DNA from 3 places in the Enterobacter sp. MG-EB028 genome. Region 2 is predicted to be linked to each of the others. Evidence: predicted binding sites of a transcription regulator. Region 2 holds the regulator's gene; each other region holds the start of a gene.
The links. The regulator PhoB, encoded in region 2, activates phosphate uptake and scavenging genes when phosphate is short. The targets are predictions, from matches to a motif close to CTGTCATAAAACTGNCNNAT.

Region 1 (7,540 bases), 150 kb from region 2:
CCTGACTGCAGCCAGACCTTTTGTTCCTCGGTAGCAACCGAAAGCAGTTGTTCGGTGTCCGATTTTGCGATGTCCAGACGCGCGCGGATCCCTTTCATTAACGCATCCGTAGGATGCTGTTTATAGAGGGTAACCTGAGAATCAATGTCGCTCATGACAAACGCAATCTGAGCGGCTACAAGGGCGTGCGAAGCGTCCAGCGAGCCATTTCGGCTGAGCGTGGAAGCCAGGCCGGAGTTATCGCACAGTCCCTGAGTGCTCAGTTTCTGTTCGCTGATTTTCTTCTCAGAAAGGGATTTTGTGAAAGGCAGCAGGGTGGCGACGTAGCTGTTCACCGCATTTGCCGTATCGTCCAGCGTTTTTTTTCCTTCCGGGGACCAGGACAGTTTTTCCATACTGGCGACAATGCTCTGCATGCGCTGGGTGGCGGCGTTGGTCTGATCAAGGTACTTCTGGTCGAGCGTGTACTGAAAATTCGTCCGCCCTAAGCGAACCTGCGTCAGGGCGTTAAACAGGTCGGTGGTATGGCCGTTCTTTTCGACTTTATCCTGAATGTTGCTGAGACCCAGCAAACCTGAAATCAGAATAACAATCGTCACGAGCAGCACGAGAGAAAAACCAAAGAATAACTTCTTACGAACTTTCAAGTTGGCAAAATGGTTGATTATGCTCATATATAAAATTCCAGTGTTGGTATAAACCAAACAACAGTGCTAATAAATCATTAACGAAAAAAATGCTGAGGCAGAGAGATGATAAAAAAAAGCCCCTCACACGTGAGTGCTCAGGGCAAGAACCTGAGTTGACATCACTCACTCAGGCTATCTGTCTTCTCCTCTTTTTTAACAGAATGAGCCGGGAGTTCGCTCATTCTGTAATAAACGGGGATTACATCCGAATAATTAATGATGTAACCACACCCTTTAATATTGCGAATAAAATTTTCTGGTAACCCTAGCATACTCAGTTTGTTGTTGAGATTGCGCAGAACCTGCCACAGTCGTTGTGTGGAGGGGCTCAGATTATGCGCTTCCCAAATTTCTTCAAAGAGCTCTTCTTTAGGGATGGGCTGGGTTCTGCCATTCATCAACAAATAAAGGAAAAGCCTGAGCATCGTTTCATTAAAATAAATGGAGGCAAATGCGATGCTTTTATCACTCTGGATGCCAGTAAGGCGGTAGAGTCTGCGGTTAGAAATATCAAAATGAATGTCATCACCGATCATAAACCCATATAGACGATAACCCATATCTAATACCCATATTAAATGAAGACGAACTTGCATCACTACATATAAGCGCTGAGATAATCCATACCGTTTATAGGGTGGATTATATGGCTGCAATAAATGCTTTCCAATACACATCCCTGTGCGCTATGAGAAACCGGTTGTACCTCACCCTGGTATGGAGTTTTTGTCGATATAAGTTGTATTTTTGGAATAAAACGCCAGATGCTTTTCATTTTTCTTTTGTTTGTTCTGAGAATCGATGTGCAATCGACCGCTCAACATAAAAATGCAAATTTTGAAAAAGATTCAGCATTTCTTTCTGTGGACACTACCAGGTAATGAGAAGCCTGATAGTGCCCTTTCGATACCGCATAGGTTACGATTCCTCTGCAGCAAAGAGGAGTGAAGATAAATGATTTATACTGATTAAGTTGATCCTTAAGCTGGGCGGAAGGTGAGAGGGAATGGGGAGTGAAAACCAATAATTCGTTGATAATAAATAACTAAATCCTGAATCAGAAAACGGATACGGATGTGAAAGTATAATAATGATGAATGTACAAAATCCCTGCGCGTTAACGGCCGGTGCGTCATGAAGCCCGTCTTTCTGATAAACGGCACCGTGCTTTTTGAGCCTGAGCTGCGTCGACTGTGCTCACTTTCGGGCTACCCTGAGCGCGCTGTGCTCCTGCATGCTCCGGTTAGCGAGTGCCTGCTACAGCTGCTTGAACACAACGGTGAGGTGCTTACGCAACGTTATCTTTTCTCAGCGGTATGGGAAAAACAGGGGGCAGTTGTCTCGACCAACGCCCTCTACCAGACTATCGCCTCTATCCGTAAGGCCCTTAAGATGGCGGGTCTGGCAGATAATGTTGTGCAAACCGTACCCAAAGCGGGGTTTAAGTCGGTTGCTCAAATTCAGACGGGTACACTCGACACCTTTATCGCGACGGACGCGGCTTCGCCAGCCGACCTGCAAACTGAAGCTTCCGTGCCGACACCGCGCGTAGCAGATAACCGTTTCCGCTTTCTCTCAGGGAAAATAGCGTATGGCGTCGCTACGGTGTTATTTATCCTTTCGTGTATGGTTCTCTATCAACAGTTGCATGAAAAACGCGCCGGATTTGAAACCTATCAACCGATAGGCAATATTGCAGGGTGCGACGTTTATTCCTCCTGGTATGACAAAATAAAAAGTCAGCGGATATATATTGGCCTGACCAAACGTTATCCCATTCAGTGCAACGCCGGTGGGGTGGCCTATATCACGCTCAACCGTTATCAAAATGGAACGTCGGTGATTGTGTGCGATAAATTGCCTGAGGTTGCTGGTGCACAATGTGATTCCATTTTGTACAGGGAGCAATATCATGAAAATGACTAGCCGGAGTGTGCGCTGGTTGTTCATCCTGTTGATGATTATCGCGCCACTTTTTTATGCCTGGTATACGCATTATCAGCGGAATCATTTTACCTGTGAGAGTCATCTCATTATTGTTGATGAAAATTCGCGGGTAGATGCCCTCATGACGTTTACATTTAATAATGGTGTTGGCAGTTACGATTCCACCGGAGAATACAGTCAGGCGGGTCAGGAAACGGTTGCCATCAGCAATAAAATTGCCTTCCGTTACTGGCGCGAAGAAGGGCGAATTATTATGATTTCCAGTGATACAAACGAGCGCCCGAAAAAAGACGAACCTTTTCGTCACTCTATTCCCGATTTTTTCCGCCAACGCGACCATGGCATTAGTATACAGCTCGTTCCGGTGAACGCTGCTTCCTACCTCTTCATCTTCGGAAATACTCCCGCGTTTTACTGTGCTAAAGGATGAGGGTTCCCCTTTATCACGCACTTTTTTGAGCTGGATCTTGCGCATATTTGCGCTTGCCAAAGTATAGATAATGAGTATAGTTCTCATTTGCATTGCAACTAATACATTCTAAGGCCCGCCAACGGGTCATTTTTGCGCGCACTTTCAAACGAGTTAACGATGAACAACACCAAAATGCACAAAACGCTGCTGGCGCTCGCCATTGGCGCGGTTACACATTCCGCCTGGGCGGCGGAGGATAAAAAAGAAGACACCATAGTTGTGCAGTCTGCACCTGCCGGCGACTTCAAACCCGGTGGCGACCAGCTGGTGCCAGCCTTCCTTGACGGGCAGGTGGCGAACGGCGGACGCATGGGGATGCTCGGACAGCAGAACGCCATGGACGTGCCGTTCAACATCATCAGCTACACCTCGAAGCTGGTGGAAGATCAGCAGGCGAAAACCATTGCTGACGTGGTCGCCAACGACGCGGGCGTGCAGTTCGTTCAGGGGTACGGCAACAGCGCTGAAACCTTCCGCATTCGCGGCCTGAAGTTTGACGGCGACGACATGACCTTTGGCGGCCTGTCCGGCGTGCTGCCGCGTCAGGTGGTGGATGCCCAGATGGTCGACCGCATCGAGATCTTCAAAGGGGCAAACTCCCTGATGAACGGCGCGGCAAGCTCCGGCGTGGGCGGGATGATCAACCTTGAGCCAAAACACGCGGGCGACACCCCGCAGGCGAAAGTGGGCGTGGACTACACCTCGGACTCCCAGATTGGCACCACGCTGGATGCGGGCCGTCGCTTTGGCGATAACGACCAGTTCGGCGCACGTGTCAACCTCGTCCATCGTGAAGGGGAAACCGGCGTACCGAACGATCGCCGCCGCACCACGCTGCTCTCCACCGGCCTGGACTACAAAGGCGACCGCTTCCGCTCCTCGCTGGACCTGGGCTATCAGAAAAAAACCTTCCACGGCAGCCCGACCAGCGTCAACATCTCGGCGGTGGATTTCGTGCCTGAACCGCCGAAAAACGATCGGAACTTCTCGCAGAAGTGGGCCTACAGCGATATCGAAAACGAGTTCGGGATGTGGCGCAGCGAGTACGACATTACCGATAACTGGACGGCCTATACCGGCCTGGGCGCGCAGCACGCGCATGAAGAAGGGATCTACAGCGCGCCGAAGCTGGTGGACAAGAGCGGCAAGGCGACGGTCAGCCGTCTGGATACCAACCGCATCAGCGATTCCGTCAGCGGCATGGCGGGCATTCGCGGTAACTTCACTACCGGTTTCGTCTCGCACAAGGTGAACGTCGGGTATTCCGCGATGACTAAAAACGAAAAAATCGCGTGGAAAATGTCGGCGGCGAAGGATAACCCGACCACCAACATCTATCACAACACCGGCGTCGATATGCCGGACAGCACTAACTTCAACGGCTCCGGCGGCAAATACAGCGATCCGCTGACCAGCGGGCGCACCCGCACCCAGGGCTGGCTGCTGAGCGATACCCTGGGCGTGCTTGACGACAAGCTGCTGTTCACCGCAGGCGCGCGCCATCAGAAAGTGGTCGTTCGCGGGTATAACAAAATCACCGGCGCAGAGAACGACGCGGACGGTTTCGACGGCAGTCGCTGGATGCCAACCTACGGCGTGGTCTACAAACCGTGGGAGGAAATTTCCCTCTACGCCAACCACACCGAAGCGCTGCAGCCGGGCAAAACCGCACCTAACACCGCCACCAACTACGGCCAGAGCACCGGCATCGTTCACTCTAAGCAGAACGAAGTGGGGGTGAAGGCGGACTTCGGGCGCGTGGGCGGCTCGCTGGCGCTGTTTGAGATCAAAATGCCGTCGGCGATCCTCGATGCTAACAATCACTACGGCCTGGACGCGGAGCAGTGTAACCGTGGCGTGGAGCTGAACGTCTTCGGCGAGCCGATGCTCGGGATGCGCCTGAACGCCAGCGCCACCTGGCTGCAGGCGGAGCTGACCAAAACCAAAAATGGCGTAAATCAGGGCAACGATGCGATCGGTATTCCGAACTTCTACGCCGTGCTGGGCGCGGAGTACGACATCAAGCCGGTTGACGGCCTGACGGCGACCGCGCGGGTGAACCACTCCGGCACGCAGTATGCCGACCTCGCGAACACCAAAAAGCTCGACAGTTACACCACGCTGGATCTGGGCATGCGCTATCGCTTCGCGGTGAACCACAACGCAAACCAGATGACCGTGCGCGCGGGTATCGACAACGTGACCAACGAAAACTACTGGGCCAGCGTGGACGACTCCGGTACCTACATCACTCAGGGCGAACCGCGGACCTTTAAGGTCTCGGTTGGCTACGAATTCTAAGCGTTCCACCTCGTTATCCGGGGCACGGATGCCCCCATCCTTCCGTCACAGTGTTATAAAATTGTAATAAAAGCTTCTTACACTGGTCGCCACATCCTTACCTCTTGGCCAATGACAGGAAGCCGCTATGGGCAGACCCCTCAAATCCGTTTTTAAAAAAGAACATCGCGACGATATCGCTAATCGCAGCGCTAACCCGGTATTCTCCGAGGTGGCAGAGGTGTTCCTCTCCCGCCGCCGTTTCCTCCAGATGGGTGCCGTCGCGGGCGCTGCCGTTTCATTCCCCTTTTTGATCAAACCCGAAAATGCCGTTGCCGCGGTATCGAAGCCTTCCGCGCTGGCAAAAGCGGTTTCCCTGGGCTTTACCAGTATCGACGTCTCCACGGAAGATACGGTCAGGGTGCCGGAAGGCTATATTGCCCGCCCGTTCTATCGCTGGGGTGACCCGACGGGGATCAAGAACAACATGCCGGCCTTTAAACCGGACGCCAGCAACACCACGGACGAACAGGCCGTACAGGCGGGCATGCACCACGACGGCATGGCGTGGTTTAGTTTGCCGCAGGGGGAGCAAAACCCGGATCATGGCCTGCTGGCAATGAACCATGAATACATCGACAACGGGATGCTGTTTACCGATGGTACGGCGAACTGGAGCCTCGACAAAGCCCGCAAGGGGCAGAACGCGATGGGCGTCTCGGTAGTGGAAGTGAAAAAAACGGGCAGCGACTGGCAGGTGGTACGCCCCTCTTCATATGCCCGCCGCATCACCGTCAATACGCCGATGCAGCTTACCGGCCCGGCCCGGCATCAGGACTTAATGAAAACCGCCGCCGACCCGCAGGGGGAACGCGTGCTGGGCACCATGCAAAACTGCGCCAACGGCCATACGCCGTGGGGCACCTATCTCACCTGCGAGGAGAACTGGTCGGATATTTTTGTTAAAAAAGCCGATCGTAACCCGCTGGAAAAACGCTACGGCATCAGCGACAGCGATGAATCCTACCGCTGGAACGAGGTGGATGAGCGATTCAGCGTCGATAAAACCCCTAACGAACCGAACCGTTTCGGCTGGGTCGTGGAGATCGATCCCTACAACCCAACCTCCACCCCGCGCAAGCACACCGCGCTGGGCCGCTTCAAGCATGAAGGGGCGGCCGTCACGCTCGCCGCCGACAGCCGCGTGGTGGTCTATATGGGTGACGATCAGAAGTTCGAGTACATCTATAAGTTTGTCTCGGATAAAAAATACGATCCCGCGAACCGTGAAGCCAATATGCAGCTGCTGACGTCCGGCACGCTGTACGTCGCCAGGTTCAACGAGGACGGGAGCGGCGACTGGCTGCCGCTGATCTTCGGGCAAAACGGTCTGGATAAAAGCAAAGGGTTTGAAAGCCAGGGCGATCTGCTGATTAAAACCCGCCTGGCGGCCGACGCGGTGGGGGCAACCAAAATGGATCGTCCCGAGTGGATAGCCGTCGATCCGCACGCCAGCGGCAGCGTCTACTGTACGCTCACCAACAACAGCGATCGCGGGAAAGAGGGCAAGGCGCCGGTGGATGCCGCCAACCCGCGCGCCAACAACGTGTTTGGTCATATTATGCACTGGCACGAAGAGGGAACCGATCCTGCCGCCACGCGCTTTAAGTGGGATATTCTGGTGATGGGTGGGCGGACCGACAGCGACGATCCGAAGGCCAAAGGCTCCATGCAGGGCGCGGCATTCGGCAGCCCTGATGGACTCTCTTTCGATCATCAGGGCGTCCTGTGGATCCAGACCGACGTCTCCTCCAGCACCATTAATAAGAAAGCCTACGAGGGGATGGGCAATAACCAGATGGTGGCCACCATTCCGGGCACCAACGAGTATCGCCGTTTCCTGACCGGGCCGCGCGGGTGTGAAATTACCGGCATTGCGTTTACGCCGGACAACCGGACGCTGTTTATCAACATTCAGCATCCGGGGGAGGGCGGGGATGATATTACCGACCCGGCTAATCCGCGCGCCGTCTCTAACTGGCCGGACGCCAGCCCGAACGGACGCCCGCGTTCGTCAACGGTGGTGATTACCAAAGCGGACGGCGGGATCATCGGGTCGTGACGTTTATCCGCCGGGCGCACGCGCTGGCCC
Region 2 (7,540 bases):
CCGGTTAGCTCTTCCAGCAATTCTGCGCGATCGCCCGGTTTGGCATTAAGGAAGGCGGCAAACTGCCCCTGCGAGAGCAGCATCGAGCGGGTAAAGCGGCCGTAGTCCAGCCCGGTGAGCGCCGCGGTTTGCTCCAGTTTATCCGAAACTTTATCGGCCAGAATCTTGCCGTCCTCGCAGCGGGCCAGCTCCACGCGCGGTGCCTGTAAGTTCCCGTCCGGCTGGTTGCGCGCCCGGTTCTGGCTCCAGAAGGCGCGATAGGCAACGCCTTTCACCTCAAACTCCACTTCCGCCAGGCACTCGGCGGTGTCGCGCGTCATCAGGTCGTTTTGCGCCTGAGAGACTTTATTCAGGCGCGGCGTTTCGTGGTAGAGCGCAAGGCAGATGGCGTCGAGCAGGGTGGTTTTGCCCGCACCGGTTGCGCCGGTGATGGCAAACAGGCCGTTGCTGGCAAACGGCTCTGCGGTGAAGTCAATTTTCCACTCGCCCTTGAGGGAGTTGAGATTTTTCAGACGCAGGCTCAGAATTTTCATGCGTTTTCTTCCTCGTCATTGAGGGCGTGCAGGGTATGGCTGAACAGCTCGTTGAGCCGGACGCGCTTCGCATCATCGATCTCTTCCTGCGACAGGCGGCGTTCAAATACCTCTTCTACCCGCAGTTCACTGAGGGTTTCGCGCTGGGTGCCGAGCAGAATTTTCTCGCGCTGCTCGCGGCTGCGGCGCACCAGCAACACCTCTACCGGCAACTCTTCGGTCAGCGCCTGAATTTTCCGCTGTATATCGTGGAGATAGTCGTAGGTGGTGATTTCGATATCCAGCCAGACGGGCGGGTTAAGCTCCGCGCCGCGCCACTGCTCAAGCTGGGCGGTAATGGCGTCCAGATCGCCCTTCAGCACCGCCAGCGGCTGGGTGACCGGTACCTCCAGCGTCTCGACGGCGCTGAGTTTACCCTCGCTGAAGCTCACCAGATGCACGGACTTGGCTTTCCCGGTTTCATCGAAGCTGAGCGAAATAGGGGAACCACAGTAGCGGATATGCTCGCAGCCGCCGATGACCTGGGCACGGTGAATGTGCCCGAGCGCGATGTAGTCGGCTGGCGGGAAGTTTTGCGCCGGGAACGCATCCAGCGTGCCGATATAGATCTCGCGGACAGCGTCACTTTTACTGGCCCCGACGGTGGTGAGGTGCCCGGTGGCAATGACCGGAATGGCCTGTTCACCGCGCAGGGCGCAGGCATCGGCATGCTGCTGGTGGTAATAATCGGTGATGGCCTGTAATAAATGCTGCTGCTTTTCCGCACCCGACAGCCCCGCCTGGCTTTGCAGGATGTCGCGCGGCCGTAAAAACGGAATGGGGCACAGTACCGCCCCCGGGGTGCCGTCGCGTTTTTTCAGGATCTGGGGCGCGTGCCCGGCGCTGGCGACCACGGTGGTATTGAGAAACGCCAGGATGTCGCGGGATTCATTGAGCGTCGCGACGGAATCATGGTTGCCGGCAACAATCACCAGATGACAGCCGGTCTGCTGCAGGTTGACCACGAAGCGGTTGTACAGCTCACGCGCATAGCTGGGGGGCGAGCCGGTATCAAAGATGTCACCCGCCACGATAATCGCGTCCACCTCGTGCGTCCGGGCCGTTTCCAGCAGCCAGTTCAGGAACGCTTCATGTTCAGCCGCACGGCTTTTGCTGTAAAAATTTTGACCCAGATGCCAGTCCGAGGTGTGAAGTATGCGCATAGGAGATCCGTGGCGAAAAACGATGCGGGCGATTATAAACTGTCAGGGAGAGGAAAATAACCGCTGTAATAAAACAACAGTTTGCCATTTGTAGTGGTACTGTTTTTCATAAATCTGTCATAAAACTGACGCATAATGGCGCCGCATTACAAACTTGTAACTTAAATAAGATAAGACAGGGCAAAGTATGGCGAGACGTATTCTGGTCGTAGAAGATGAAGCTCCAATTCGTGAAATGGTGTGCTTCGTGCTCGAACAAAATGGCTTCCAGCCGGTTGAAGCGGAAGATTATGACAGCGCGGTGAACCAGCTGAATGAACCCTGGCCCGATCTGATTCTGCTTGACTGGATGTTGCCCGGCGGCTCCGGACTGCAGTTTATCAAACACCTGAAGCGTGAAGCGCTGACCCGCGATATTCCGGTTGTGATGCTCACGGCGCGCGGAGAGGAAGAGGATCGCGTGCGCGGTCTGGAGACCGGCGCGGACGATTACATTACCAAGCCTTTCTCCCCGAAAGAGCTGGTTGCGCGCATTAAAGCCGTGATGCGCCGAATTTCGCCGATGGCGGTGGAAGAGGTGATCGAAATGCAGGGCCTCAGCCTTGACCCCACCTCACACCGCGTGATGACCGGCGAAAACCCCCTCGACATGGGGCCTACCGAATTTAAACTCCTGCACTTCTTTATGACCCATCCGGAACGCGTTTACAGCCGCGAGCAGTTGCTGAATAACGTCTGGGGAACTAACGTGTATGTCGAAGACCGGACGGTTGACGTACATATCCGCCGCCTGCGAAAAGCGCTGGAACTGAGCGGCCACGATCGCATGGTACAGACGGTCCGCGGCACGGGTTATCGTTTCTCGACCCGTTTCTGAACAATGACAGGAGTGTGACGCGTGCTGGAACGTCTGTCATGGAAAAGGCTCGTCTTTGAACTGATCTTATGCTGTATTCCGGCCCTTCTTCTGGGGGCCTTTCTTGGGCATCTGCCGTGGTTTCTGCTGGCGGCGGTCACCGGGCTGTTAGTCTGGCATTTCTGGAACCTGCTGCGTCTCTCATGGTGGCTGTGGGTTGACCGCAGCATGACGCCGCCGCCGGGAAGCGGCAGCTGGGAGCCGCTGCTGTACGGTCTGCACCAAATGCAGATGCGTAATAAAAAGCGCCGTCGCGAGCTGGGAAGCCTGATCAAACGCTTTCGCAGCGGTGCAGAGTCGCTGCCGGATGCGGTGATCCTGACGACCGAAGAAGGAACGATCTTCTGGTGTAACGGCCTGGCGCAACAGCTGCTGGGTCTGCGCTGGCCGGACGATAATGGTCAGAACATCCTCAACCTTCTGCGTTATCCCGAGTTCACGCTGTATCTGAAAAAGCGTGATTTTACCCGTCCCCACAATCTGAAGCTGAATAACGGTCGCCATCTGGAAATCCGCGTTATGCCCTACAGCGATCGCCAGTGGCTGATGGTGGCGCGCGACGTTACCCAGATGCACCAGCTGGAAGGGGCGCGTCGTAACTTCTTCGCCAATGTGAGCCACGAGCTACGCACTCCGTTGACCGTGCTGCAGGGCTACCTGGAGATGATGCAGGAGCAAACCCTGGAAGGCGCGCCGCGTGAAAAAGCGCTGCACACGATGCGTGAGCAAACGCACCGTATGGAAGGGCTGGTGAAACAGCTGCTGACGCTCTCGAAGATTGAAGCGGCGCCGTCGCTTGCGCTGAATGACACCATAGATGTGCCAATGATGCTGCGCGTCGTTGAGCGTGAAGCGCAGACGTTAAGCCATAAAAAACATCAGCTGACCTTTGAGGTCGACAATACGCTGAAGGTGCTGGGCAGCGAAGATGAACTGCGTAGCGCCATCTCCAACCTGGTGTACAACGCGGTAAACCATACGCCGGAAGGGACGGATATCGTAGTGCGCTGGCAGCATACGCCGACAGGCGCCGAGTTTAGCGTGGAGGATAACGGGCCGGGGATTGCCCCGGAGCATATTCCGCGCCTGACCGAGCGTTTCTACCGGGTGGATAAAGCGCGATCCCGGCAAACGGGGGGGAGCGGACTGGGGCTGGCGATTGTGAAACACGCGGTGAATCACCATGAAAGCCGTCTTGATATCCAGAGTACCCTGGGTAAGGGAACCCGCTTCAGTTTCGTTATCCCGGAACGATTAATTGCCAAAAAGAGCGCCTGACGGCAGGTATGTCATTTTACCTTTCCACGGGTCAGCGTTTGCTGGCCCGTTTGCTTTGCAGTCAAGCGAAACGCGTGTGAATTTTATACGGCTGTCTGTTTTTTGTTCGCATGATTAGCCATGGGTTTTTCTTATAATTAGCGTATTGTGCTGGAGTATATTTTCATGCTGGCATATTGTTCTGGTTTTACGATCCCACCTTGCCTTTAAACGTTATAAGCGTTTAAATTGCCCCCCAGATACTGTCAGACCGACTGTATTTGCGTGGTAAATCGAAAAACTATTCTTCTCCACGCCAGGACGGGAGCATTTCCCGCTGAAATTGAGCAAATTTTCGGCTGTATCGTCCCGTCAGGGGAATCGAAAATCTCAACGTTTTCAACACCACATCCACAGGCAGTAAGGTTTTATGACCCATCACTTAAAATCGCGTGACATTATCGCGCTGGGCTTTATGACATTTGCGCTGTTCGTTGGCGCAGGCAACATCATTTTCCCTCCAATGGTTGGCTTACAGGCGGGTGAACACGTCTGGACCGCCGCGTTTGGTTTCCTGATTACTGCCGTGGGTCTGCCGGTCCTGACCGTTGTCGCGCTGGCGAAAGTCGGCGGCGGCGTGGATAGCCTCAGCACCCCGATTGGTAAAGTGGCGGGCGTACTGCTGGCTACCGTCTGCTATCTGGCCGTTGGCCCGCTGTTTGCGACCCCGCGTACCGCGACCGTTTCCTTCGAAGTAGGTATTGCTCCTCTGACCGGCGACGGCGCGATGCCGCTGTTTATCTACAGCCTGATTTACTTTGCCATCGTGATCCTGGTTTCCCTCTATCCGGGCAAGCTGCTGGACACGGTCGGTAACTTCCTGGCACCGCTGAAAATTGTGGCGCTGATCGTGCTGGCCGTGGCGGCCATCATCTGGCCAGCCGGTCCAATTAGCGACGCGATGGACGCCTATAAAAACGCCGCGTTCTCTAACGGCTTTGTGAACGGCTACCTGACGATGGATACGCTGGGCGCGATGGTGTTTGGTATCGTTATCGTTAACGCCGCGCGTTCCCGCGGTGTGACCGAAGCGCGTCTGCTGACCCGCTATACCATCTGGGCTGGCCTGATGGCCGGCGTGGGGCTGACGCTGCTGTATCTGGCACTGTTCCGCCTGGGCTCTGATAGCGCGATGCTGGTTGATCAAAACGCCAACGGTGCGGCTATCCTGCACGCTTACGTTCAGCACACCTTCGGTGGTGCGGGCAGTATGCTGCTGGCGGCACTGATCTTCCTGGCGTGCCTGGTAACCGCGGTTGGCCTGACCTGCGCCTGCGCAGAGTTCTTTGCGCAGTATCTGCCGCTCTCATACCGTACCCTGGTGTTTATCCTCGGTATCTTCTCCATGGCGGTGTCCAACCTCGGTCTGAGCCACCTGATTCAGGTCTCGATTCCGGTGCTGACGGCGATTTATCCGCCGTGCATCGTGCTGGTGGTGTTGAGCTTCACCCGTCCGTGGTGGCATAACTCCTCACGAATTATTGCGCCAGCCATGTTTATCAGCCTGATTTTTGGTATCCTTGACGGGATTAAAGCATCAGCGTTCGCTGAAATTCTGCCAGCCTGGACACAGCGTCTGCCGCTGTCCGAGCAGGGCCTGGCCTGGCTGATGCCTACCGTTGTTGCACTGGTTCTGGCGGTTATCTGGGATCGTGCTGCAGGGCGTCAGGTCGCATCTAACGCTCATTAATCAACGGCAACAAACTGTTTAACCACGGGGCTTAAGGCCCCGTGGTTTTTTGTTTTTTTCGTGTTGAATGGCAAGATTTAAATGGAAAGCACTAACAAACTTAAACGTGGATTGAGCACGCGCCACATCCGCTTTATGGCGCTGGGCTCTGCTATCGGCACCGGTCTTTTTTATGGCTCGGCAGATGCCATCAAAATGGCCGGTCCCAGCGTTCTGCTGGCGTACATTATCGGCGGCGTGGCGGCGTATATCATCATGCGCGCCCTCGGCGAAATGTCGGTTCACAACCCGTCTGCCAGCTCCTTCTCCCGCTACGCGCAGGAAAACCTCGGCCCGCTGGCCGGGTTTATCACCGGCTGGACCTACTGCTTTGAAATTTTGATTGTGGCGATTGCCGACGTGACGGCATTCGGCATCTATATGGGCGTCTGGTTCCCGGCGGTGCCGCACTGGATTTGGGTGCTGAGCGTGGTGCTGATCATTTGCGCCGTCAACCTGATGAGCGTGAAGGTGTTCGGCGAGCTGGAGTTCTGGTTCTCCTTCTTCAAGGTCGCCACCATCATCATCATGATTGTGGCCGGTTTCGGGATCATTATCTGGGGAATTGGCAACGGCGGGCAGCCGACCGGTATTCACAACCTCTGGAGCAACGGTGGCTTCTTCAGCAACGGCTGGCTCGGGATGGTCATGTCGCTGCAAATGGTGATGTTCGCCTACGGCGGTATCGAGATTATCGGTATCACCGCCGGGGAAGCGAAAGATCCAGAGAAGTCCATTCCGCGCGCCATCAACTCGGTGCCGATGCGTATTCTGGTGTTCTATGTGGGTACGCTGTTCGTGATTATGTCCATCTACCCGTGGAATCAGGTGGGTACCAACGGTAGCCCGTTTGTTCTGACCTTCCAGCATATGGGGATTGCCTTTGCGGCCAGCATTCTTAACTTTGTGGTGCTAACCGCGTCTCTCTCCGCGATAAACAGTGACGTCTTTGGCGTGGGCCGCATGCTTCACGGCATGGCGGAGCAGGGCAGCGCGCCGAAGGTGTTCGCCAAAACCTCACGCCGCGGTACGCCGTGGGTGACGGTGTTGGTGATGACCGTAGCGCTGCTGTTCTCGGTTTACCTGAACTACATCATGCCGGAGAACGTTTTCCTGGTGATTGCGTCCCTGGCGACCTTCGCGACGGTATGGGTATGGATCATGATCCTGCTGTCGCAGATTGCCTTCCGCCGTCGTCTGTCGCCGGATGAGGCGAAAGCGCTGAAGTTTAAGGTGCCGGGCGGGGTGGCGACAACCGTGGTCGGGCTGATCTTCCTGGTGTTTATTATTGGCCTGATTGGCTACCACCCGGATACCCGCATTTCCCTGTACGTGGGCTGTGCGTGGATCGTTCTGTTGCTGATCGGCTGGGTGTTTAAGTGCCGCCGCGACCGCCAGCTGGCGGAAGCGCAGTAATATCCATTTTCCCTCTCCCCGTGGGAGAGGGTTAGGGTGAGGGCATCAGGCCGCACAGATGCCTCCTCCCCCGTCCTCCTCCCCCAATAAATCACGTCATGGTGAGCTATCCTTAACCACCCTGTGGCAAGGTGACGTCAATTTCATCAGAGGGGATTCGTGATGTTAAACGCCTGGCACCTTCCGGTTGCCCCATTTGTTAAGCAAAACAAAGACAACCTTGTGATTACGCTCTGGCTGGCGGGGGAAAACCAGCCTGAACGCGTGACGCTTCGCGCCGAAATTGATAACGAAGAGACCGGGCTGAAAATGCACAAGCTGCGCAGCCAACCGCAGCCGGGGATCACCGCGTGGCGGGCGAATATCGATTTGCGCAGCGGGCAGCCGCGCCGTCGATACAGCTTCAAGCTGCTGTGGAACAACCGTC
Region 3 (7,540 bases), 1.8 Mb from region 2:
AATGAACCTCAGCAAAACTCAGCTGCGTTCTGCCTTACGTCTTTATACTTCGAGCTGGCGTTACCTGTACGGTATCAAACCGGGCGCAACCCGCGTGGATCTCGACGGCAACCCTTGCGGTGAGCTGGACGAGCAGCATGTTGAGCACGCGCGCAAGCAGCTGGAAGAAGCCAAAGCACGCGTTCAGGCACAACGTGCAGAACAGCAAGCGAAAAAACGCGAAGCCGCAGCGGCAAACGGCCAGGAAGAAGCGCCTCGTCGTGAGCGTAAACCACGCCCAGCGCCGCGTCGTCACGACAATAACGATCGCAAACCGCGTGCAGACAAACCAGCAGCGAAAGCCCCTCGCGCGCCTCGTGAAGAGCCGCGTCATACTCCGGTTTCTGACATTAACGCCCTGAGCGTGGGTCAGGCTCTGAAGGTAAAAGCGGGCAACAACGCTATGGACGCCACCGTACTGGAAATCACCAAAGATGGCGTTCGTGTACAGCTGACTTCTGGTATGTCAATGATTGTACGCGCAGAACACTTGTTGTTCTGAAACGGAGGCCAAGCCTGGCATGAACACTTTTTTTAAGCTCACCGCGCTGGCGGGCCTGTTTGCCATAACAGGCCATGCTTTCGCAGTGGACGATATCACACGTGTTGATCAAATTCCGGTACTCAAGGAAGAGACGCAGCACGCGACGGTAAGCGAGCGTGTAACCTCTCGCTTTACCCGCTCGCACTATCGTCAGTTCGATCTCGATCAGGCCTTTTCGGCCAAAATCTTTGACCGCTATCTGAACTTGCTGGATTACAGCCATAACGTTTTGCTCGCCAGCGATGTCGAGCAGTTCGCTAAGCGCAAATCCGAGGTGGGTGATGAGTTGCGGTCAGGCAAGCTGGATCTGTTCTACGATCTCTACAACCTGTCGCAAAAGCGCCGCTTTGAGCGCTATCAGTACGCGCTGAAAGTGCTGGAACGTCCGATGGACTTCACCGGCAACGACACCTTTAATCTCGATCGCAGCAAAGCGCCCTGGCCGAAAGACGAAGCCGAGCTGAACGCGCTGTGGGATGGCAAGGTCAAATACGACGAACTGAGCCTCAAGCTGACCGGTAAAGATGAGAAAGAGATCCGCGACACGCTGACGCGTCGTTACAAATTTGCCATTCGTCGTCTGGCGCAGACCAACAGTGAGGATGTTTTCTCACTGGCGATGACCGCCTTTGCGCACGAAATCGATCCGCACACCAACTATCTTTCTCCACGCAACACCGAACAGTTCAATACCGAGATGAGCCTGTCTCTGGAAGGTATTGGCGCGGTGCTGCAGATGGACGATGACTACACGGTGATCAACTCCATGGTTGCAGGCGGCCCGGCATCCAAAAGCAAAGCGATTAGCGTAGGCGATCGCATTGTGGGCGTAGGACAAACCGGTCAGAGCATGGTTGACGTTATTGGCTGGCGTCTGGACGATGTGGTTGCGCTGATCAAAGGTCCGAAAGGGAGCAAAGTTCGCCTCGAAATTCTGCCGGTCGGTAAAGGCACCAAAACTCGTATCGTGACCCTGACCCGTGAGCGGATCCGTCTGGAAGACCGCGCGGTGAAAATGTCGGTGAAAACCGTGGGTAAAGAGAAGGTGGGGGTCCTGGATATTCCTGGCTTCTACGTGGGGCTGACCGACGATGTAAAAGTTCAGCTGCAGAAACTTGAGAAGCAGAACGTGAGCAGCGTTATCATCGACCTGCGTACGAACGGTGGCGGTGCGCTGACTGAAGCGGTGTCGCTCTCTGGCCTGTTTATCCCGTCTGGCCCGGTGGTACAGGTGCGTGATAACAACGGTAAAGTTCGTGAAGATGCCGATAACGACGGTGTGGTCTATTACAAAGGCCCGCTGGTGGTCCTGGTTGACCGCTTCAGCGCGTCCGCATCTGAAATCTTTGCCGCTGCAATGCAGGACTATGGCCGCGCGCTGATCGTGGGTGAACCCACCTTCGGTAAAGGTACCGTTCAGCAGTATCGCTCGCTGAACCGTATTTACGATCAGATGCTGCGTCCGGAATGGCCTGCGCTGGGCTCCGTTCAGTACACCATTCAGAAGTTCTACCGCGTTAACGGCGGCAGTACGCAGCGTAAAGGCGTAACGCCGGATATCATGATGCCGACCGGCACGGAAGAGACCGAAACCGGCGAGAAGTTTGAAGATAACGCGTTGCCGTGGGACAGCATCAACGCTGCGACGTTCGTTAAAGCCGGTGATATGACGCAGTTTGGTCCTGAGCTGCTGAAAGCGCATAATGACCGCATCGCGAAAGATCCGGAATTCCAGTACATCATGAAGGACATTGCGCGTTTCAATGCCCTGAAAGATAAGCGGAATATTGTTTCTCTGAACTACGCTCAGCGTGAAAAAGAGAACAACGAGGACGATGCAACGCGTCTGGCGCGTATCAACGATCGCTTCAAGCGAGAAGGTAAACCTCTGCTCAAAAAACTGGACGATCTGCCAAAAGATTACCAGGAGCCGGATCCGTACCTGGACGAGACGGTGCATATCGCGCTCGACCTGGCGAATCTGGAAAAAGAGAAGCCTGCCGTACAGCCCGCTCCGGCAAAATAATCTCCCAACAGGCACAAGAAATTGTGCCTGTTTCTTTTTGTTCTGCATCCTTCCGTCAGGCTGATTTCCAATTGTGTAAAGTTGTGTCTTTCTGGTGACTTACGCCTACCGGATGCTTGAAAATAGCCGTAATACCCATACGATGTGGGTAATCGCATAGTGCGTTTTGTTAAACTGAGGTTAAAAGAAAATTATGATGCGAATCGCGCTCTTCCTGCTCACCAACCTGGCGGTGATGGTGGTTTTCGGGCTCGTGCTAAGCCTGACAGGAATTCAGTCGAGCAGCGTTCAGGGTCTGTTGATTATGGCGCTGCTGTTTGGTTTTGGTGGCTCTTTCATTTCCCTGCTGATGTCAAAATGGATGGCGCTGAAATCCGTAGGCGGTGAGGTGATTGAACAGCCGCGTAACGATATGGAACAGTGGCTGATGAATACGGTGGCACAGCAGTCTAAGCAGGCAGGCATTGCGATGCCGCAGGTTGCTATTTACCATGCCCCGGATATTAACGCGTTTGCCACGGGTGCCCGTCGTGATGCGTCACTGGTTGCCGTGAGCACCGGATTGTTGCAGAACATGAGCCGTGACGAAGCCGAAGCGGTTATCGCGCATGAAATCAGCCATATTGCCAACGGTGACATGGTAACCATGACGCTGATTCAGGGCGTGGTGAACACCTTCGTTATCTTTATCTCCCGTATCCTGGCGCAGATTGCGGCTGGCTTCATGGGCGGCAACCGCGATGAAGGTGAGGAGAGCAACGGTAACCCGCTGATCTACTTCGCCGTATCCATGGTGCTGGAACTGGTGTTCGGTATCCTGGCGAGCATTATCACCATGTGGTTCTCTCGTCACCGTGAGTTCCATGCGGATGCTGGCTCTGCGAAGCTGGTGGGGCGTGAGAAGATGATTGCAGCCCTGCAGCGTCTGAAAACCAGCTACGAGCCGCAGGAAGCGAACAGCATGATGGCCTTCTGCATCAACGGCAAATCAAAGTCGCTGAGCGAGCTGTTTATGTCTCACCCGCCGCTGGATAAACGTATTGAAGCGCTGCGCAGTGGGGAATACCTGAAGTAACGCTAAGAGCGTAAATAAGCCGGGCAGGAGAAGACTCCGCCCGGCTTTTTTTATGCCTGAATGCCGGGTTGGGTCACGCGCAGACCGCTGACGATGGCTGCCAGGGTGGCAAGGGCGCCTGCGGTGAGAAGCGCAACGTGATTACCGTTTTGCCCGGCAAGGTTAAACATCAGGGCAACCAGTGCCGCACCGGTGCTTTGTCCCAGCAGACGCGCGGTCCCCAGCATGCCGCTGGCACCTCCGCTGCGATGTCGCGGCGCCGCGGTAATAATGGTGTGGTTGTTGGGGGACTGGAACAGGCCAAACCCGGCACCGCACAGAACCATGCGCCAGATAATGTCCAGATCACCTGGCGATGACGGAAGCAGCGCCAGCGCAAAAAGACCGGTGGCCATCACTGCCAGCCCCACCGCACCCAACAAACCGGCATGTACACGTTCTATTAAATAACCGGCAAGCGGTGCCATCACCATCGTTGCCAGCGGCCAGGGGGTTAACAGCAGCCCGGTCTCCACTTCGGAACGTCCTATCACGCTTTGCAGGAAGAAGGGCAGAGAAACCAGAGCCAGCATCTGGGCGCAGAACGAGCAGACGGAGGTGCAGATGGAGAGCGAAAAGAGGGGGATACGCAGCAGATCGACCGGCAGTAAAGGTACCGGCAGGGCAAGCTGGCGGCGAACAAAGAAGAAGCCCGTCACCAGCAGGGCAACAAGCTCCGCGGCGGTAAGCAGAAGAGATTGACCCTGCGCAAAGCCGCTCAGGGCGGTAATCAGCAGACCAAAGGTGAGCGCATTCATCACTGCACTTGCCACGTCAAAGCGCGGCATGGTGCTTTTCGGGCCGTTAGCGGGGAGATAACGCAGGGCAAAGAAGATGGCCACGATACCCAGCGGCACGTTTATGGCGAACAGCCATTGCCAGGAGGCGACAGAAAGTATGGCGGCCGCAATGGTTGGCCCGGCGGCAGATGAGACCGCGACAATAAACGAGTTTATCCCCATGCCGCGCCCCAGATGACGCTGCGGATAGATTAGGCGGATTAGCGCCGTATTGACGCTCATCAGCGCCGCGCCGCCAAAACCTTGCGCGATGCGCGCCAGCGTCAGCGTATGCAGAGAGTCCGAAAGGGCGCACAGCAGTGATGTGAAAGTAAACACCACCAGCCCGCACTGATATACCCGACGGTAGCCGAACATATCGCCCAGAAAAGAGAAGGAGAGCAGGGAAACCACAATCGCAATCTGATAGGCGTTAACAATCCATATCGAACTGGCCGGGGAAGCATGCAGATCGGTGGCAATGGTGGGAAGGGCAACGTTCGCAATCGCGCCGTCAAGGACGGCCATTGAGATACCAATAATTATCGTAGCGATAGCGCCATACCGCTGGGGCAAAGGCAGGCCATCGGAAAGGTTCTTTTCCATCGGGGGTAAATAGCTCAGAGTGAAATTATTCTCAGGGTAACTATTTTAGCATCGTCAACACCGTTTTATGTCGCAGATTTGTAACGAAGTAAACGCGGATTGATTGCAGGTAACATGACGGGAATTTATAATAAAAACCGGTTCTGATTTTTATAAAACACTCTCTATGAGGTGGTAAATGGCAATTGCGGATTTGGATAAACAGCCAGATTCTGTTTCTTCCGTGCTGAAGGTGTTTGGCATCTTACAGGCGCTCGGGGAAGAGCGTGAAATTGGTATCACAGAGTTGTCACAGCGCGTGATGATGTCGAAAAGCACCGTTTATCGCTTTTTGCAAACCATGAAATCACTGGGTTACGTTGCACAGGAAGGGGAGTCTGAAAAATACTCTCTGACGCTGAAACTGTTTGAACTGGGTGCCAGGGCATTACAAAACGTGGATCTGATCCGTAGCGCGGATATTCAGATGCGTGAGATTTCCCGCCTGACCAAAGAGACTATCCACCTGGGTGCGCTGGATGAAGACAGTATTGTTTACATCCATAAAATCGACTCCATGTATAACCTGCGTATGTATTCGCGCATTGGTCGTCGCAACCCGCTTTATAGCACAGCAATTGGTAAGGTTCTGCTGGCGTGGCGCGATCGTGAAGAGGTAAAACAGATCCTCGATGGCGTGGAGTACAAACGCAGTACTGAACGCACCATAACCAGCACCGAAGAGTTATTAACGGTGCTCGACAAGGTGCGTGAACAAGGGTATGGCGAGGATAACGAAGAGCAGGAAGAAGGGCTGCGCTGTATTGGCGTTCCGGTGTTTGACCGCTTTGGCGTCGTGATTGCGGGGTTGAGCATCTCTTTCCCAACGCTGCGCTTCTCGGAAGAGCGCCTGCACGAGTATGTGGCTATTCTGCATACCGCCGCGCGCAAGATTTCAGAACAGATGGGTTACCACGACTATCCGTTTTAAGCCTGGTTAGCATAAAAAACGCCGCATCTTTGCGGCGTTTTTTTATTCGGCATTCACGCTGTGGATCAGCCATTATCAATCACGACGGAAGTCTTACGCAGTACCGGGCAGTTGGTTAAACCAACGATCCCGCTGTCCGAATGGAGATACTGCGCGGTGCTGACTCCCTGTGCTGTTAAATATTTACATTGTATGCCCAGCCCTGCTGCATTTTCGGTGCTTCCCACCAGCACGCCATAACCCGTTAACAGAAGGCCTATCCAGAGTATCGCCAGTGCAACAATTGTTCGAATAATTAAGCGCATTATTACCTCTTTTTCATTGTTATCATAATGCCAGACTAAACGGTTTACGTAATGAAACAAGTGCAGGATTCTGAAAAGAGCCTGATGGCGCTACAGTTAGTCCTTGTTTAAGATAACCGTGATAACCTGGTTGCATCAGGTCTTTAAACGGAGTGTGGAGTGAAAAAAATACGCTGGGTGATTCTGATTATCGTGCTGATAGCGTGCGTGGTGTTATGGACGCAGACTATCAACGTGATGTGCGATCAGGATGTACAGTTTTTTAGCGGCGTTTGCGCAATCAATAAGTTTATTCCGTGGTAGCACGCATTTTTTCTTCAGGTGATTTCCTTCCTTCGCGCCAGTGGTAAAATAGACGCTTTTATTGAGGTGGTGAAATGGGTGAGTTACTGAATTCAGGGCTGCTAAATATGGCATCCCTGACGATCTCTTTGGTTGTTCTGCTGGTGGGGCTGGTCATTTGGTTTTTCGTAAACCGTGCCAGTTCACGTACTAATGAGCAGATCGAACTGCTGGAAGCGCTGCTTGAGCAGCAAAAGCGACAGAATGCGCTGTTGCGTCGTCTGTGCGAGGCTAACGAGCCGGAAGAGAAAGACGTGCCAAAAGAGGCGGTCGCTGAAGAGAACAACGACCAAGACGATTTTATCCGCCTGGTTGCTGAGCGCTAATCGTATCATTCCGGGAGGTGGCTGTGGTCTGGAAAAATCCCTGGTATGACCCCTCCCTGAAACATCACACCCCAAACGGTTTTCGTAATACGACTTCTGCAGGACACCAGCCCGGCGACCTTGACCGCTGGCGCAAAGAACGTAAAGAAGCCGGCCTGCCGAAGCCGCCCGCCCTCGGTTACGATGACTTTATCCGGCAGTGGTGGCAACCGGCCAATCTTCAGCAACCACAGGGGGATGGGGCGTGGTGGCTCGGACATGCGAGCATACTGCTGCAGCTGGACGGCAATATCCTTCTTACCGATCCCGTTTTTTCACGGCGCGCTTCTCCGCTCCCTTTCTTAGGGCCGCAGCGTAAAACGCCTCCGGCACTGTCTGTCGATCAACTGCACCAACTTGACGCAGTCGTCATCTCGCATAATCATTACGATCATCTTGATGAACTCACCATTCGCCACATTCTCAAACGCTTTCCCGACGTTAGTATAT

Region 1: the regulator PhoB is predicted to act here: its motif matches at 5,460-5,479, upstream of ACR42C_RS05700 (PhoX family protein).
Region 3: the regulator PhoB is predicted to act here: its motif matches at 5,176-5,195, upstream of kdgR (DNA-binding transcriptional regulator KdgR).

What each region holds. Positions count from the first base shown of each region.
Region 1 is NZ_CP195079.1:1,214,439-1,221,978, forward strand. Features, by position in the region: gene ACR42C_RS05675 (methyl-accepting chemotaxis protein) at 1-674, opposite strand, end outside; gene ACR42C_RS05680 (winged helix-turn-helix domain-containing protein) at 809-1,249, opposite strand; gene ACR42C_RS05685 (winged helix-turn-helix domain-containing protein) at 1,914-2,615, shown strand; gene ACR42C_RS05690 (hypothetical protein) at 2,602-3,066, shown strand; gene ACR42C_RS05695 (TonB-dependent receptor) at 3,226-5,409, shown strand; gene ACR42C_RS05700 (PhoX family protein) at 5,537-7,510, shown strand.
Region 2 is NZ_CP195079.1:1,060,879-1,068,418, forward strand. Features, by position in the region: gene sbcC (exonuclease subunit SbcC) at 1-533, opposite strand, end outside; gene sbcD (exonuclease subunit SbcD) at 530-1,735, opposite strand; gene phoB (phosphate response regulator transcription factor PhoB) at 1,923-2,612, shown strand; gene phoR (phosphate regulon sensor histidine kinase PhoR) at 2,634-3,929, shown strand; gene brnQ (branched-chain amino acid transporter carrier protein BrnQ) at 4,339-5,658, shown strand; gene proY (proline-specific permease ProY) at 5,740-7,113, shown strand; gene malZ (maltodextrin glucosidase) at 7,276-7,540, shown strand, end outside.
Region 3 is NZ_CP195079.1:2,881,699-2,889,238, reverse strand. Features, by position in the region: gene proQ (RNA chaperone ProQ) at 1-541, shown strand, start outside; gene prc (carboxy terminal-processing peptidase) at 561-2,609, shown strand; gene htpX (protease HtpX) at 2,803-3,684, shown strand; gene ACR42C_RS13720 (MFS transporter) at 3,735-5,108, opposite strand; gene kdgR (DNA-binding transcriptional regulator KdgR) at 5,287-6,078, shown strand; gene ACR42C_RS13710 (YobH family protein) at 6,144-6,383, opposite strand; gene mgrB (PhoP/PhoQ regulatory lipoprotein MgrB) at 6,543-6,686, shown strand; gene ACR42C_RS13700 (YebO family protein) at 6,761-7,051, shown strand; gene ACR42C_RS13695 (MBL fold metallo-hydrolase) at 7,075-7,540, shown strand, end outside.